2 regions of the Streptomyces sp. NPDC050423 genome follow, and region 1 is predicted to be linked to the other one. Evidence: riboswitches for the same ligand, from Rfam matches in the RefSeq annotation. Region 1 holds a riboswitch; the other holds the start of a gene.
What was found. Region 1 has a riboswitch for cobalamin ahead of AB0I52_RS15975 (iron ABC transporter permease). Riboswitches for the same ligand answer to the same signal wherever they lie in the genome.
Positions count from the first base shown of each region.

Region 2: another riboswitch for cobalamin. It lies ahead of AB0I52_RS26980 (ABC transporter substrate-binding protein); the one in region 1 lies ahead of AB0I52_RS15975 (iron ABC transporter permease).

Region 1 covers NZ_JBFAJY010000018.1:84,635-92,074, forward strand. Annotated here, with positions in the region: gene AB0I52_RS15965 (DUF5682 family protein) at 1-2,174, shown strand, start outside; gene AB0I52_RS15970 (hypothetical protein) at 2,171-4,105, shown strand; cobalamin riboswitch at 4,182-4,333, shown strand; gene AB0I52_RS15975 (iron ABC transporter permease) at 4,435-5,544, shown strand; gene AB0I52_RS15980 (ABC transporter ATP-binding protein) at 5,544-6,326, shown strand; gene AB0I52_RS15985 (ABC transporter substrate-binding protein) at 6,342-7,373, shown strand.
Region 2 covers NZ_JBFAJY010000042.1:67,096-74,535, forward strand. Annotated here, with positions in the region: gene AB0I52_RS26960 (OPT/YSL family transporter) at 1-1,368, opposite strand, end outside; gene AB0I52_RS26965 (IclR family transcriptional regulator) at 1,479-2,279, opposite strand; gene AB0I52_RS26970 (PRC and DUF2382 domain-containing protein) at 2,686-3,708, shown strand; partial or broken gene AB0I52_RS26975 (ABC transporter ATP-binding protein) at 3,808-3,990, opposite strand; partial or broken gene AB0I52_RS26980 (ABC transporter substrate-binding protein) at 3,982-4,257, opposite strand; cobalamin riboswitch at 4,293-4,481, opposite strand; gene AB0I52_RS26985 (beta-ketoacyl-[acyl-carrier-protein] synthase family protein) at 4,569-5,792, opposite strand; gene AB0I52_RS26990 (acyl carrier protein) at 5,789-6,049, opposite strand; gene AB0I52_RS26995 (acyl-CoA dehydrogenase) at 6,317-7,440, opposite strand, start outside.

The DNA of each region.
Region 1 (7,440 bases):
TGCGGTGGACCCCGGCGACGGCCGCGATGCTCACCGCGGCCGGGGCCCGCGGCGTCACCCCGGTCCAGGCGGCCGAGGGCGTTCTGCGGCAGCGGCATGCGGCGGAGTGCGAGGCGGACGGTCCGACGGCCGCCCAGGTCGTCCGCGGGCTCACGGAGGCCGCCGAGTGCGGGCTCCCCGCCCTGGCCGACGAACGGCTGACGGAACTGGCGGCCGTACTCCCAGCGAGCGGCACCCTTCCCGAACTCCTGGGAGGGCTCGACCTGCTGGACCGCATCGACGCGGGCCACCTGTCGGGCCCGACCGCACCCGACGACCACTCGGCCCCGGACACCACCGCCTCCGCCCGTGCGGCCCGCACCGCGCACGCGGCCGAACTCCTGACCTCGGCCGCGGTCCGCCAGGTCGACGGCCTGACCGGCTCCGAGGAGACCGAGGACGCCCGAGCGCTGCTCGAACTGTCCCAGCGGGCCGACCGGTTGGGCGGCATCCGGCTCACCGACGCCCTCGCCCGGCTGGCCGCCGACGGGACGCCGTTGATCGCCGCGGCCGCCGGAGCGGTCAGGGTGCTCACGGGCCACGAAGAGGCCACGAGCTTCGGGGGGCGCGTCGCCTCCTGGGTGGACGGAGCCGTGGACAGCACCTCCCGGGCCGCGCTCACCGCCCGCCTCACCGGCGTACTGACGGTGGCGGGCCCCCTCCTGACCGTCGGCTCCGGCGCCCTGGACCCGTTGCTGCACCGGGTCGTCGAGCTGGACGACACCGCGTTCCTGGCCCGGCTGCCGGCCCTGCGCGGTGGCTTCGACACCCTGAGCCCGGCCGCCCGGGACCGGCTGCTGGACACCGTCGAGGAGCGGCTGGGCAAACGGGTGGACGACCTCGACGCGGACGATCCGGCCGAACTGGCCCGCCGAACGGCCGCCGACCTCGCGGCCCGCGAGCTCCTGACCGGCCTCGGCCTGCCCGTCCCGCCACCCGCGCACGACGACCGCCTCCCACCGCTGTCCGCCGGCCGCCCCACCACCGGAGCCTCCACCGAGGCCGCCCGCGTGCGGACCCTCGCGCCCGCCGACCGGTGGCGGCTCGTACTCGGCCGGCGCTCCGACCGACTGCCGTCCGGCGCCGCCCGCCTGGCGACCGCTCTGGACGAGCTCTACGGCGCGGGACACGGCGAGGGATCCCGCGGCGGCCTGCCCGGCCCCGGTCACGGGGGCGGCTCGCGCGGCGGCCGGGAACCGTCGTTCCCCGGTGTCCGCGAGTGGTCCGAGGAACTGGCCGCGCTGTTCGGCCCCGGCATCCGCGAGGAGGTCCTCGCCACCGCGGCCGGGACAGGCCGGCAGGACGTCCTCGCCGAACTGGACCCGGAGGCCGCCGCCCCCTCCGTGGAACTGCTCCGGACCATCCTGCGGTACGCCGGCGGCCTCCCCGAGGCCCGCCTCGCCGCGCTCCGGCCCCTGGTCCGCCGCCTGGTCGACGAACTGACCCGGCAGCTCGCCACCCGGCTGCGCCCCGCCCTCACCGGCGCGATGACGGCCCGGCCCACCCGCCGCCCCGGTGGCAGGCTCGACCTGCCGCGCACGCTGCGCGCCAACCTGGCCACCGCCCGCCGGGCGGCCGACGGAACGGTCCGGGTGATCCCGGAGAAGCCGGTGTTCCGCAGCCGCGTCCGCCGGTCGGCCGACTGGCGCCTGATCCTGGTCACCGATGTTTCCGGATCCATGGAGGCGTCCACGATCTGGTCCGCGCTGACCGCCTCCGTGCTCGCCGGGGTGCCGACCCTGAGCACTCATTTCCTGGCCTTTTCCACAGAGGTCGTCGACCTCACCGGCCATGTGCACGATCCCCTCTCCCTCCTGCTGGAGGTGAGCGTGGGCGGGGGCACGCACATCGCCGCCGGGCTGCGGCACGCCCGCAGCCTGATCGAGGTGCCCTCCCGCACCCTCGTCGTCGTGATCAGCGACTTCGAGGAGGGCGCCCCGCTCGGCGGACTGCTGGCCGAGGTGCGGGCCCTGGTGACCACCGGCTGCCACGTCCTCGGGTGCGCCAGCCTCGACGACGCCGGCCGGCCCCGCTACTCGACGGGCGTCGCCGGGCAGCTCGTGGCCGCCGGCATGCCCGTGGCGGCCCTCAGCCCACTCGAACTGGCCCGCTGGATAGGGGAGAAGACCGCATGACCGCCGTTCAGTTGCCACCCGTCGCGCCGGAGGTCACGGCTACGCTGGTGGAGGACCTCTCGCCCCGGCTGCGCAAGCGGCTGGATGCGGCGGTCACCAAACTCGGCGCCCGCCCGACGCGCCGCGACGGGGGCACGGTGACGATCGCGGTCGACGACGAGACCGAGTTGCGCCTGCACGCCCCGGGCGGTGTGGTGGCGACGGCGGACGCCATCACCTGCGGCTGCCTCCTCGCCCCGGCATGCGTCCACCGCGCGGCCGCCGCCTGCGCCGCCCCCATGGCGGACCCGGTGCCGGAGACCGCCGGCCGCCCCACGCGGGCGACCCCCGAACTGGCCTCCGCTACGGCCCCCGTCCCGACCGCCGACTCTGCCCCCGCCACGGACCCCACGCCGGCCCCCGACCCCACCTCCGACTCCGCCTCCTCGCCCGAGGTGGCGAGCCCGGCCCAGCGCGCTGCGGCCGACGCCCTGTGGTCGGCGGGCGCCGCCGTGCTGGAGGCCGGCGCCGACGGGGCCGGCGCCGTCACCCAGGCGGCCCTCCTCCGCGCCGCGCACACCGCACGGCTCCGGCAACTGCCACGCGCCGCAGGCGCCGCGCTGGCCGTCGTCACGCTGCTGCGCGCGGCCCGCGCCGGGGACCCGTCCTACCGCACCGCAGAGCTCGTCACCGCCCTGGCCGAACTCCTGGGCACCGCACACCGGGTGGGGACGGCGTCCGGTGCGGAGCTGGCCGCAGTCAGAGGCCGCGTGCGCCGCCCGTACAGCCCGGGTGGCGCGCTGCGCCTGTACGGCCTGTTCACCGAACCCGTGGTCACGGACTCGGGGCACGGCGGCGTCCGCACCTGGGTCGCCGGATCCGACGGCCGCCTCTGCACGGTCGGCGACGTGGCACCCGGCGGCGTCGGGCGCGCTCTGGGCGTGGCCGACCGGGCGGTGCGCCTGGGGGACAGCGCGCTCACCCACCGGGAGCTGGGCCGGGCCGGTCTGGCGGTCTCGGGGGCTACGGTCTCGCCGGACGGCAGACTGGGCGCCGGGCAGGGTGTCAAGGCCGTTACCGCCCGGGGCGCGGCGTGGACGCAGGCGCCGCTCGCCGCTCTGTGGGAGACGCCGCCGTCCGAACAGGCCGCCCGCGCCCTGCGGTCCATCTCCCGCTACGGGGACCCGGACGGCGGTGGCAGCGACCTGCTCTTCCTGGACGTCGAACTCATCGGCGCCGTGAGGGAGTCCGGCGGCACCTGCCTGCTCGCGCTGTGCGAGGGAGGCGTTGCCGTCCGGCTCACCGTCGCCGACGACGATCCGGCGCTGGCCCACCGCGACAACCTGATGCTGCTGGCCACGGCGCCGGGGACCCGGCTGAGGATCATCGGCCGCCTGGTGCCCGCCCTTCACCCCCGGCTCACTCTCCTCGCCTGCTCGCACCCCACCGGCGAGGGCACGATCGACCTCGGCTTCGACCGCCTGCGCCGCGCCGACCTCCCGGACCCGGCCGCCACCGTCCACCTCGCCCCGCCACAGCCCGGAGGGTCCGGCGCGCACTCGCCCCTGTTCCTGCTGGAGCGCCGGGTCGAACAGACGGTTCCGGCGGGCCGGGCCGCCCTCGGCATGCTCGGTGACGTCACCGCCGAGACCCGCCGCATCAGCCGCGCGGGCCTCCACACGGCCGCCGGGCTCCTGACCGCGCTGTGCGCCTCTGCGGCCCAACGCGATCGCGACCTCTTCGGCCGCCTCCTCCCCGCCGACACCGACGGCTTCGCCATGTACTGGCTCACCGCCGCCCGTTACACGGCTGCCGTGGCCGAGTCCCTGTGCGCGGCCTCCTGGGAAGACCCACGGCCCGCCCGGTCATCGCCCTCCGATCCGCCGAGCGGTCAGGACGGCACGGTGGGGCAGCTGGTGCCCCGTGCCGGGACCGTCAGGTCGGTGAGGTAGCCGTCGCCCGTGTGGTGCCCCGGTCAGGGGCTTCTCCGGCCGGGTCAGGGACCGCTCAGGGGCGATCGGGGCGCAGGGGCGAGGAGGAGGGCGCCGTGCGGTACCCGTAAGCTGCTCACGCCCCACGGGGGAAGTCCGGTCGAATTCCGGCGCTGACCCGCAACGGTAGGCGGAGCCCTCCTCATGGCTCCGCGAGCCCGATTACCCGCGGCGGTGAAAGCTCCTGTCAATTCGCCGTGGACTGCGAGAGGCGCTGCACAGGGCGCTTCGCGTCCGGGCCGCTCCTTCGATCGTGCAGGTGCACGGCCTGAGGTGAAAGCGATCCGATCGTGGTCACTCCCCTCGAACGCATACCTGCCCCGCCCTCGCGCGCGGCGCGTGCCGGTGGCGGGCCCGCCCCTCCCCGGCGCGTACCCCTGTCCCTGCTGGTGATCACTCTGTGTGTCCTGCTGCCTCTCTCCCTTGTCTGCGGCGCCGGAATCGGTGCCTCAGGGATCTCCTGGGGAGAGGCGTCGCGCTACCTCTGGGCCGGTCTGACGGGACAGCAGATCGCTCCTGGCGACGTCCCCGGGTACACCATCGTGTGGGAGCTGCGCTTTCCACGAGCCGTGCTGGCCGCGGTCGTCGGGGCCGGCCTGTCCGCGATCGGCGTCGCGGTGCAGGCCATGGTCCGCAACGCCCTGGCCGACCCGTTCGTCCTCGGTATCTCCTCCGGCGCGGCCGTCGGTGCCAACGCCGTACTCATCTTCGGAGTCTTCGGTGCGCTCGGCATCTGGGCCCTGTCCACGGCAGCCTTCCTCTCCGCACTCCTCGCGATGATGCTCGTATACGCGGTCGCCCGCACCGCTCGCGGACTGACTCCGCTGCGACTGGTCCTGACGGGCACGGCCATGTACTACGGTTTCTCGGCCATCACGACGTTCATGGTGTTCGCCGCGGAGCGGGGCGAGGCCGCCCGCTCCGCGATGATGTGGATGCTGGGCAGTCTCGGGGGTGCCACCTGGTCCTCCGTACCGATTGCCGCGGGCGCCACGATCGGCGGCCTCGCCCACCTCGGGTGGTCGGCGCGCCGGCTCAATGCCCTGGCGATGGGCGACGAGACAGCCGCCGCGCTGGGAGTGGACGCGGGGAGGCTGCGCAAGGAGCTGTTCCTGGTCTCCGCCGCGGTCACAGGGGCCCTGGTCGCGGTGAGTGGCGCGATCGGCTTCGTCGGCCTGATGATCCCGCACGCCGCACGCATGCTGGTCGGCGCGGATCACCGCCGTCTGCTGGCCGTCGCACCGCTCGCGGGGGCCGTCCTGCTGATCTGGGTGGACATCCTCTCGCGCGTGCTGCTCGCCCCGGCCGAACTGCCGGTCGGCGTGCTGACCGCGATGATCGGCGTGCCGTGCTTCGTCCTGCTGATGCGCCGCCGCTCCTACACCTTCGGGGGCGCGTGATGCGGATCGATATCGACGCACTGACGGTCGAGATCGCCGGCGCGCGTCTGGTGGAGGAGATCACGCTGCGGGCGGGCGACGCTCAGCTCGTCGGCCTGGTGGGGCCCAACGGCAGTGGGAAGTCAACCCTGTTGCGCTGTGTCTACCGGGCCCTGAGCCCCGTTGCCGGAACCGTCCGGATCGGCGGTGAGGACCTGTACGCCCTGAGTCCGCGTGAGAGTGCCCGCCGGCTGGCCGCGCTTCCCCAGGAGTCGACCTACGAGTTCGACTTCACCGTCGCTGAGATCGTGGCGATGGGAAGGATGCCCCACCAGGGGCCGACGACGCGTGCGTCCGAGGAGGACCGGCGTACGTGCGAGGCGGCGCTGGCGGAGGTAGGGGCCGGCCACCTGGCCGACCGAGGCTTCCTGACCCTGTCCGGAGGCGAGAAGCAGCGGGTCCTGATTGCCCGCGCCATGGCGCAGCAGCCACGGGCGCTGGTGCTCGACGAGCCCACCAACCACCTGGACATCGCCCAGCAGCTGGAAGTGCTGGCCCTGGTGCGTGCCAGCGGACTGACCGTGCTCACGGCGTTGCACGACCTCAATCTCGCCGCCGTCCATTGCGACGTTCTCCATGTCATCGACAGGGGCCGGATCGTCGCGTCAGGCGCCCCGTACGACGTACTCACCCCTGAGCTCCTGGCTGAGGTATTCGGCGTCCGGGCGCATCGAGTACCGCACCCGGAGACCGGCGCCGTACAGCTGATCTTCGACCGCCTCCTCCCCGTCACCCCTTCCTAAGGAAGCACTGCCACCATGCCCAGCCTGATACGTCCTGCCGCACTCTGCCTCGCCCTCACCGCTGCCACGGCCCTCAGCGGCTGCGGCGCCGAGATCACCCCACAGGGCGGAAACGACGACAAGAGCGCACCTGCGGCCGGGGGCCACTACCCGGTGACCGTCGAGAACTGCGGTGAGAAGAAGACCTACGACAAGGCCCCGCAGCGCGTGGTCACCAACGACGTCGGTATCACCGAGATCATGTTCGCCCTGGAACTCGATGACCACATGGCGGGCTACGTGATGCCCGACGACAAGGGCGATCCGACGTCCGTCCCCTGGAAGGACGGCTACGAGAAGACCGCCTGGCTGTCCAAGGAGACGATCAACAAGGAACTCGTCCTCGACGCACGCGCCGATCTGGTCTTCGCGGGCTGGAACTACGGCTTCAACGAGGGGGACGGATTCACCCCGGCAGCCCTGAAGAAGGTGGGCATCGACTCCTACCTGTTGAGCGAGTCGTGCCGCAACGGGCAGGGGAAGGCGCGAGGAGTGATGCCGCCACTCGACGCGCTCTACACCGATCTCCGGAACCTGGGGAAGATCTTCGACGTCGAGAAGCGTGCCGAATCCCTGGTCGCACGGTTCCGGAAGGAGGTGGCCCAGGCGCAGGCGACTGCCCTGAAGGGCGCCGACCGGCCGAGGGTGTTCCTCTACGACGACGGCCGGGACAAGCCTCTGACCTCGGGTGCCTACGCCGGACCGCACGACATCATCACCAGGGCCGGCGGCGATCACGTCATGAAGGACCTCAAGGACACGTGGACAACAGTGGGATGGGAAACGGTCGTCGAGCGGGATCCCGAGGTGATCGTCATCAACAACTACGGGGACACCAGCGCAGACCGGAAGCGGAAGTTCCTGAAGTCCTACCCGCCGCTGGCCAATGTGTCGGCGATCAAGAACGACCGCATCGTCGTCCTCGACTACGTGGACCTCGTCGAGAGTCCGCGCAATCCCGCAGCCGTCGCCTCACTTGCGGCAGCTCTGCGGAAGGCCCCACGCTGACCTGCGGCAGCGCCTGCCCGCCGGCCTCGCTACCAGGGGGCCGACCGGGCCTTGACCGTGAGCCGGT
Region 2 (7,440 bases), on a different contig from region 1:
GGCGTACACCTTGGCGACGGGCGGGATGAGCCCCTGCCCGAAGTACGAGCGCCAGGCGAGGGCGACGACGGCGAGGGCGACAGCGAAACCGATGAGGGCGGCCAGGAACTGCTGGCGGCGGCCCTCGCGCTCGAAGGGGTCCCAGGGGCGGTGCTCGCGCCGCAGCAGCCAGCCGGCCTTGAGGTCGTACCCCATGTCGGCGAAGGCCGGGCCGGTGGCGGAGACATACCCCACCAGCAGCGCGAGCGGCACCGACGGGATGCCTATGGCGAGGCCGAGGATGAGGAAGATCAGCGTGACGGCGAAGGACGGGAACCAGCCGGACTGCATGGCGGCGAGGCCGACGATCAGTTCGTGCACGAGTGCGGCGAAGGCGGCGAACAGCACCCAGCCGACGAGGCCGAGCGGGCTCATGTCACCGATCAGCCCGCCGAGCACGGCGAGGATCACGGCGCCCCCGGTGAAGAGCGCGTAGCCGCGGATCAGGGAGAGCCGCAGTGCGCGTTCGTCGACGGTGTACGCGGTGCTCGGGTCCGTCTCCTGGACGGGCACGGCGCTCGGGGTCTCCTCGACGGCCGCGGTTCGTTTGCGCTCGCGACGGCCGAGCAGCAGGTGCACGGCCTGGCCGAGTGCCACGACGCCGGCGCCGACCATGACGCCGTGCGGGATGTATCCGGCGCCCAGATCGGTGTGGAAGAGGTCCGGGCCGTACTGGCGCAGCATCAGTCCGATGCCGAACATCATCAGCGCCCAGACGTTGCCCAGGAAGGCGACCCCGGCGGCGGAGAGCGGCAGGCTGAAGAGTGTGCCGGCGAGGCCGACGGCGGTGCCGCCCGCGAGGATCAGGGCCCGGCGTCCTCCCCGGTCGCCGGCCTTGATGGTCTCGGCGGCCGCGGTGCCGGGCGGCCAGGCCGCGTCGGCGGGCAGCAGCCGGGAGCCGAAGGCGCGGTAGAGCACCCAGGCGTCCACGACGAGCCCGATGAACGCGCCCGCGAGCATCGGCCACACCAGGTCCGTGCGCCCGAAGACGTACGGCACGGCGACGGATGTCAGCAGGGCGTTCGCGGAGGCGAAGGTGGCGGCGGAGATCGCGCTCTGGGCGAGGTTCTGCCGGTGCACGGACCGCATCCGGCGCAGGAAGCCCAGGGGGATGCGGCCGATGAGCATGGCGACGAGTGCGCCGACGACCGAGGTGTTGGCGGAGATGCCCAGCTTGGAGACCAGGTCGATGCCGATGACGGCTCCCACGGCGGAGAGCACCACCAGGATCACCAGCAGCACGGGTTCCATGACCCTGGGGTGCGACCGGGGCTCGTCGGGGGCGGACGGCGGCGGGGCAGGGTGCGGCGCGGAGACGTGGTGCGCCATGGGGCACCCCCTTCGGTTTGCAGGGCTGGGAGGCATGTCCGGGTCTCCGCGGCAGGGCGGAGCCGGGGCGCGCGGCATTACGGGCGGCCGCGGGCGGGGCGGGGGCCGGTTCAGCCGCCGAGGGCGGCGGTGATCTCCGCCGCTCCGGCGCGTACCAGCGTCACGAGGGTGTCGGCGGCCCGGTCCACGCGGTGGGACGGGCCGATGACGGTGAGCGAGGCGGGGACGCCGTCGCCCTGGAAGACCGGCGCGGAGACCGCGGTGACGGCCTCGTCGTACTCGCCGTGGCTGATGCAGTACCCGTCGGCGCGGACCTGTGCGTAGCAGGTGAGCAGGGCGTCCAGGTCGGTGATGGTGCGGTCGTTGAAGCGCGTCAGCCCGGTGGCGCCGAACATCTGCCGGATCTCGCGTTCGGGGTGGTACGCGAAGATGGTGTGCCCGGACGCTCCGGCGTGACCGGGCATGACGGCGCCGATGATCGCCGTGTAGCGGACGGGTCCGGTGCCGTCGACGGCGGCTTCGCAGCGGTAACTGCCACCGTGCGGGACGTTGAGGACGATGCTCTCGCCGGTCTCGCGGAGCAGCCGGGCGAGTATCGGCCGGGAGATCGAGGACAGCACTCCGCTGTGCTCGCTGACCCTGGCCAGCCGGGACAGGGCCGGGCCGGGGCGGTAGCGGCGGCTGTCGTCGTCGCAGAGCAGGAAGCCGCGCGCGCTCAGGGTGGTGAGCAGGCGCTGGACGACCGCCTTGTCCCAGCCGTGGTGGCGGGCCAGTTCGCTGACGCCCCACTCGGGCCGCTGTTCGGTGAACGTGAGCAGGACGAGCAGGGCCCGGTCGACGGTCTGCAGCACTCCGGGGGCCTGCTGTCCGTCGCGGGCCGGGGTAGTGGTGTCCGTGCCGCGCTCAGCCATGGGCCGGGCCTCCTTCGTCCACTTCGTCCATCTGTCGGTGCGGAAATCGCAACGGCGTTGCGATTTCTGGCGAAAGGATGCTGCCAGGCCCAACGGGTGTCAAGGGTTTGCCGGAAATTCGCCTCGCGGCGGGAACGGCCTGCTCAGGGGCGGTCACGGAAGACCGCGTGACGGTGGCACGCCGGGCGGGCCGCAGTCGCCCGCCCCTCACTCGATTGGCCTAACCCGGCTGTACGGTCCACAACGGCATCGCACGGGGCCTGCGCCCACGGGCCGGGTGTACGGCACCCCGCCCCCACCGGCCGGGAAGTTGCAGCGTCCATCCGGGTGAGGCGCGATGGAATCCGGACGCGCCTTACCTGCTGGACCCACCTACAGGACGCGCCCGGGGTAGGAGGAATCGGTCATGGGAGCCGCTGACGGTTTCACGGATTCCGGAGAGCTCGACGGCCTGACGGTGTACGACACCGCGGGCGAGAAGATCGGCAACGTGGGGCGGGTGTATGTCGACGACAACACCGGCCGACCGGACTGGATCACGGTGAAGACCGGCCTGTTCGGTATGAAGGAGAGTTTCGTGCCTCTCGCCGGAGCCCGTCGCGTGGGCTCCGACCTGCACATCTCCCATCCGAAGGACCGCGTCAAGGAAGCCCCCCGGGTGGACGCGGACGCTCATCTCTCCGTCTCCGAGGAGGAGGAGCTCTACCGGCACTACGGACTGACCAGGAACACCGGCGGCAAGCTCGGCGACCGTTCCGCCGGCACCGGTACCCCGACCACTTCCGGGACCGGAACCATGGGCGCGGCCGGAGCGGGTGCGGCCGCCGGGGTAGGAGCCGGGACCATGGGCGCCAACGCCGCAGCCGAGCGCAAGGCGACGACCGGCACCGCCGGTACGGCGGGCGCCGGCACGGGCAAGCACCGGGACGCCGAGACCTCCGGTACGGCCCGTCCGCTGGTCGGAGCCGGAACGGGCGCCGAACGGTCCGCCTCCGCCGACCTGAGCGGCAAGGAGGAACTCATCCGCTCCGAGGAGCAGCTGAGCATCGGCACCGAGGAGTACGAGAGCGGCAAGGCCCGGCTGCACAAGTACGTCGTCACCGAGAACGTCACCCGGACCGTGCCCGTGACGCACGAAGAGGTACGCGTCGTGCGCGAGCCGCTCCAGCCCGGTGACAAGGCTGCCCGCTCGGACATCAACGAGCAGGATGTGGAGGTCACCCTGCACGCCGAACGCGCCACGATGCGGAAGGAGACCGTGCCGGTCGAACGGGTGCGGATGGAAACGAAGAAGGTGACCGAGCAGAAGGAAGTCTCCGCGGAACTGCGCAAGGAGCAGATCGACTACGCGGACGGCATGACCAAGGACGGCAAGGACATCGGCGGCAAGGACATGGGCGGCGAGTTCGGTCAGGGACGGCGCCGCTGACCCCCGCGCACCGCGCCGTCCCAGGCGTACCGGACAGGAGCGAGGGGCGGACCCGCACAACGGGGTCCGCCCTCTCGTGTGCCGCGGGCTCGTGTCGGCTCAGGGCCGCCCCGGGCGAAAGCGCACCGAGGGCCGCCCCTCGGGGCCGTCAGGTGTCACGACGGCCCTGACCCGGTAGACCTCCGCGATGAGCTCCTGGGTGATCACCTCGGCCGGGACCCCGCCCGCGACCACCCGTCCCGCGTTCATCACCACGATCCGGTCGCAGAACATCGCGGCCAGCCGGTCGGCGAGGCCGAGTGAGAGGAGGATCTCGGTGGACCCCTGGTCGACCGGGACGGCCCGGCGCGGGGCGGCTTCCACGGTGACGGTGCGCCCGCAGTTCTTCAGGGTCACCGGATAGCCCTCGCCCCCGGTGGACTTGGCTGCGGAGCTGTCACCGCCACCGCCGCAGGCAGTCAGCAGGACGATTCCGGCCGTGAGCAGGGCGGCGGAGCGGACGGGGCCGCCTATGGGCGGCACGAAGTACCTCGGCGTCTCTGGGCCCATGCGCGGGGCCCGGTGTACGGAGTTCCGCGACCCGGTGCCGGACCGCGGGCGCCAGCAGGTCTTCGGACTCGGGTTCGCACGGTCGGGACGCCTTCCCGGGAACCCATGGGGCTCCCAGTGGCCGTTGGCCCCGCCCGTCCCCCTCACCGCCGCGCGTCAGTTCCGGATTCGCACCGGATTCCCTGACCCCTACGTGGAGTTCGACTGGCCCAGGCACGCTACCACGACCTCTTCGCAGCTCAGCGGCGGTGCGGCCGGTGGAACGGGCGGGTCCCGGACCGCTCCACCGGCCGGAAACGGCCTAGGTGTTCCTAGGGCCGCAGGAGCGCGACCACGGCGTTGTGTCCACCGAATCCGAAGGAGTGACTGACGGCACGCCGTACCGGCAGCACCAGCGGCTGCTTGGTGACGCACTCGATGTCGAACCCGGGCGCGGGTGCGTCCAGGTTGGCGACCGGCGGGATGATTCCGCGCTGGAGGGTGAGGATCGTCAGCCCCGCCTCGATCGCTCCGGCCGCGCCCATGCAGTGGCCCAGTACGCCCTTGGGCGCGGTGACGGGCGGCCGGTGCGGGAAGACCCGGCCGATGAGGGCGGCTTCGGCCGCGTCGTTGCGCGGTGTGGCCGTGCCGTGCGCGTTGATGTGCTCGACGTCCGCGGCCTGCCAGCCCGCGTCGCGCAGCGCGGCCTCGACGGCGGCCTGGGCGACCCGGCCGTCGGGGTGCGGGCTGGTGGGGTGGTGGGCGTCGGTGGTGGCGCCGGTGCCCGCGAGCAGCGCGCGCGGCTCGGCGCCCCTGGCCTCGGCGTCGGCCGCGCGCTCCAGCACCATGACGGCGGCGCCCTCCCCCATGACGAGCCCGGCCCGGTCGGCTGCGAAGGGCCGGCTGAGCCGGGACAGGTCCCCGTCCGCGCGGGCGGCCGCGCCGGATCTGGCGAATCCGGTCATGGCGATCGGGAAGAGGGTCGATTCGGTGGCTCCCGCGATCGCCAGATCGCACTGCCCGGTGGCGAGCAGGTCCCGGGCCACGGACAGTGCGGTGATCCCGGACGAACAGGCGGTGCAGGGCGCCAGGCTCGGGCCCGTGGCGCCCATCTCGATCGCGATCTCGGCGGCCGGCATGTTCGGGATGGTGAGCAGGATCCCGGAGGGCGAGGTCGCCTCGGGTCCGCGCCGTTCCAGCACCAGCGCCTGGTCGGTGAGACCGGCGGAGCCGCCGCTGCTGGTGCCGACGACGACCGCGACCCGGCTGCCGTCCCAGCCGCCCGGGTCGAGTCCCGCGTCGGCGACCGCCTCCCGCGCGGCGAGTACGGCGAATTTGGCGTACCTGCCCATGCGGAAGGCCGTACGGCGACCGATCGCGGCGTCCAGGTCCATGCCGTCGACCGTGCAGGCGAAGTCGATCGCGCACCCTGCGAGTGCGGGGACGGTGCGGGCCGGGCTGACCCCGGCGCACACGCCGTCCCAGGTGGACTCGGTGTCGTTGCCGGCCGGGGTGATCATTCCCAGGCCGGTGACGGCGATGGCGGGCGTCTTCATCGGGCGGCGCTCACCGGTGCCTCGCCGCCGGCCGACGCCCGGAGGAACTCCGTGAGCCCGGCGAGGCTGGTGTCCCTGTGCAGGGTGCTCGGGTCCAGCTCGACGCCGAGGGCCTCCCTCATGACGACGGCGAACTCGGCGACTGCCAGGGAGTCCATGTCCAGGCTGTCCATCGTGGATTCCGGGAGAATCTCGGCCACAGGCACCCTGAAGGTACGGCTGAGTACCTCGGTGATCGTGGGGTGAATCGCGCTCATGGTCTTCCTCTCCATCATGCCCGTCCGGCGGGGGTGCCCGGGGCGGTGCCTCTCACCGCCCCGACGCCGGAGTAACTGAGCAGCGTCCGTCCAGTTACGCCTTGCGGCGAACCGATTCGCCTCCGTGGCCCCGTGTCCCCGGACACCACCGCGACAACACGGCCGCGGTGCCCCAGAAGGCCAGGAGCACGACACCGACCCCGAGCCGCTGTGCCGCCTCGGCCGCACGGCGCAGCGGCGCGGGCGCTGCCCGCTCCGGCCCGGCTCTCACCACTCGCCCCCGGCGGGTGCCGGCTGCCCGGCGGTGTGCCAGGACGCCTCCGGGTCGTCGTACGCCTCGGCGTAGCGGGCCCCCGCGATGGGCCAGTCGGCGAGCAGTTCCTCCGGCAGCCCGAAGGAGGCGGCGAGGTCCGGCAGGTGGGCGGCGACGGCGGCGACGAGTTGCTCGGTGGTCTCCGTCAGCCCTTCGACCTGGCCGGCCGTGAGGTGACCGGCGACGAGCAGGTCCCCGCTGTTGCGTTCGATCCAGCGCAGCGCGAACAGCCGGGCCAGCTCGGTCAGCCGTTCGCGGGCGGGACCCTCGGGCAGGCCCTCGACGGCCTCGGCGTACGCGTCGGCCGCCTGCCGGTAGGCGTGCGCCTCGACGCCTCGCAGCGCGGGCCCGGACCCCGCGTTCCACCGCTTCAGCGGGCCGCCGTGCGGGGCCCGCGCCATGCGTGCGCGGGAGCGGGCGAACTGGATCCGCTCCACCTGGGCCAGGAGCCGGCCGAGGTGGCGCAGATCGTCCAGGCCGCCGGCCGACGGACCGTCCGGGGCGTCGCCCGCGTCCAGTGGCTCCGGCACCGCGGAGATGACCATCTCGGATGCCGCCTTGACGTGGATGGCCAGGTTGTCGCCCTCGGCGGTGATGGCACCCTCCACCCCGGTGACGAGCTCGGTCATCCCGTTGTTCTCCAGCAGGCCCTGGGCGCCACACCGTTCGCGGCATTCGACGATCACTGATCTGGCCTGCCAGGTGATCCATCCCTTGGCGACGTCGACCAGCTGCCCGGCGGCCTCGCGCTCCGGCGCCGGGCCGTGTACCGCCGCCTCCCATCGGTCCAGGGCCCGCCGGTGCAGCAGGCTCATCGCGAAGACGGTGGCCATGGCCCCGGCGAGCGGGCCGTGGTGGCTGCGGTGGGCGATCACCGCCAGCGGCGGCAACGTGCGGCCCCCGGAGACATAGCGGTGGCCGGAGTAGCGGACCGCGATGGCGAGGCTGGTCCGGGCACCGCCGACCGCACTCGCGCTCATGCAGATGCGGCCCGTGGTCACGCGGGCGATGGAGGCGAGGAATCGGCGTCGGCGGCCGGCGGTGCCGCTGCGGAACACCCCGTCCTCGCCGACCTGGC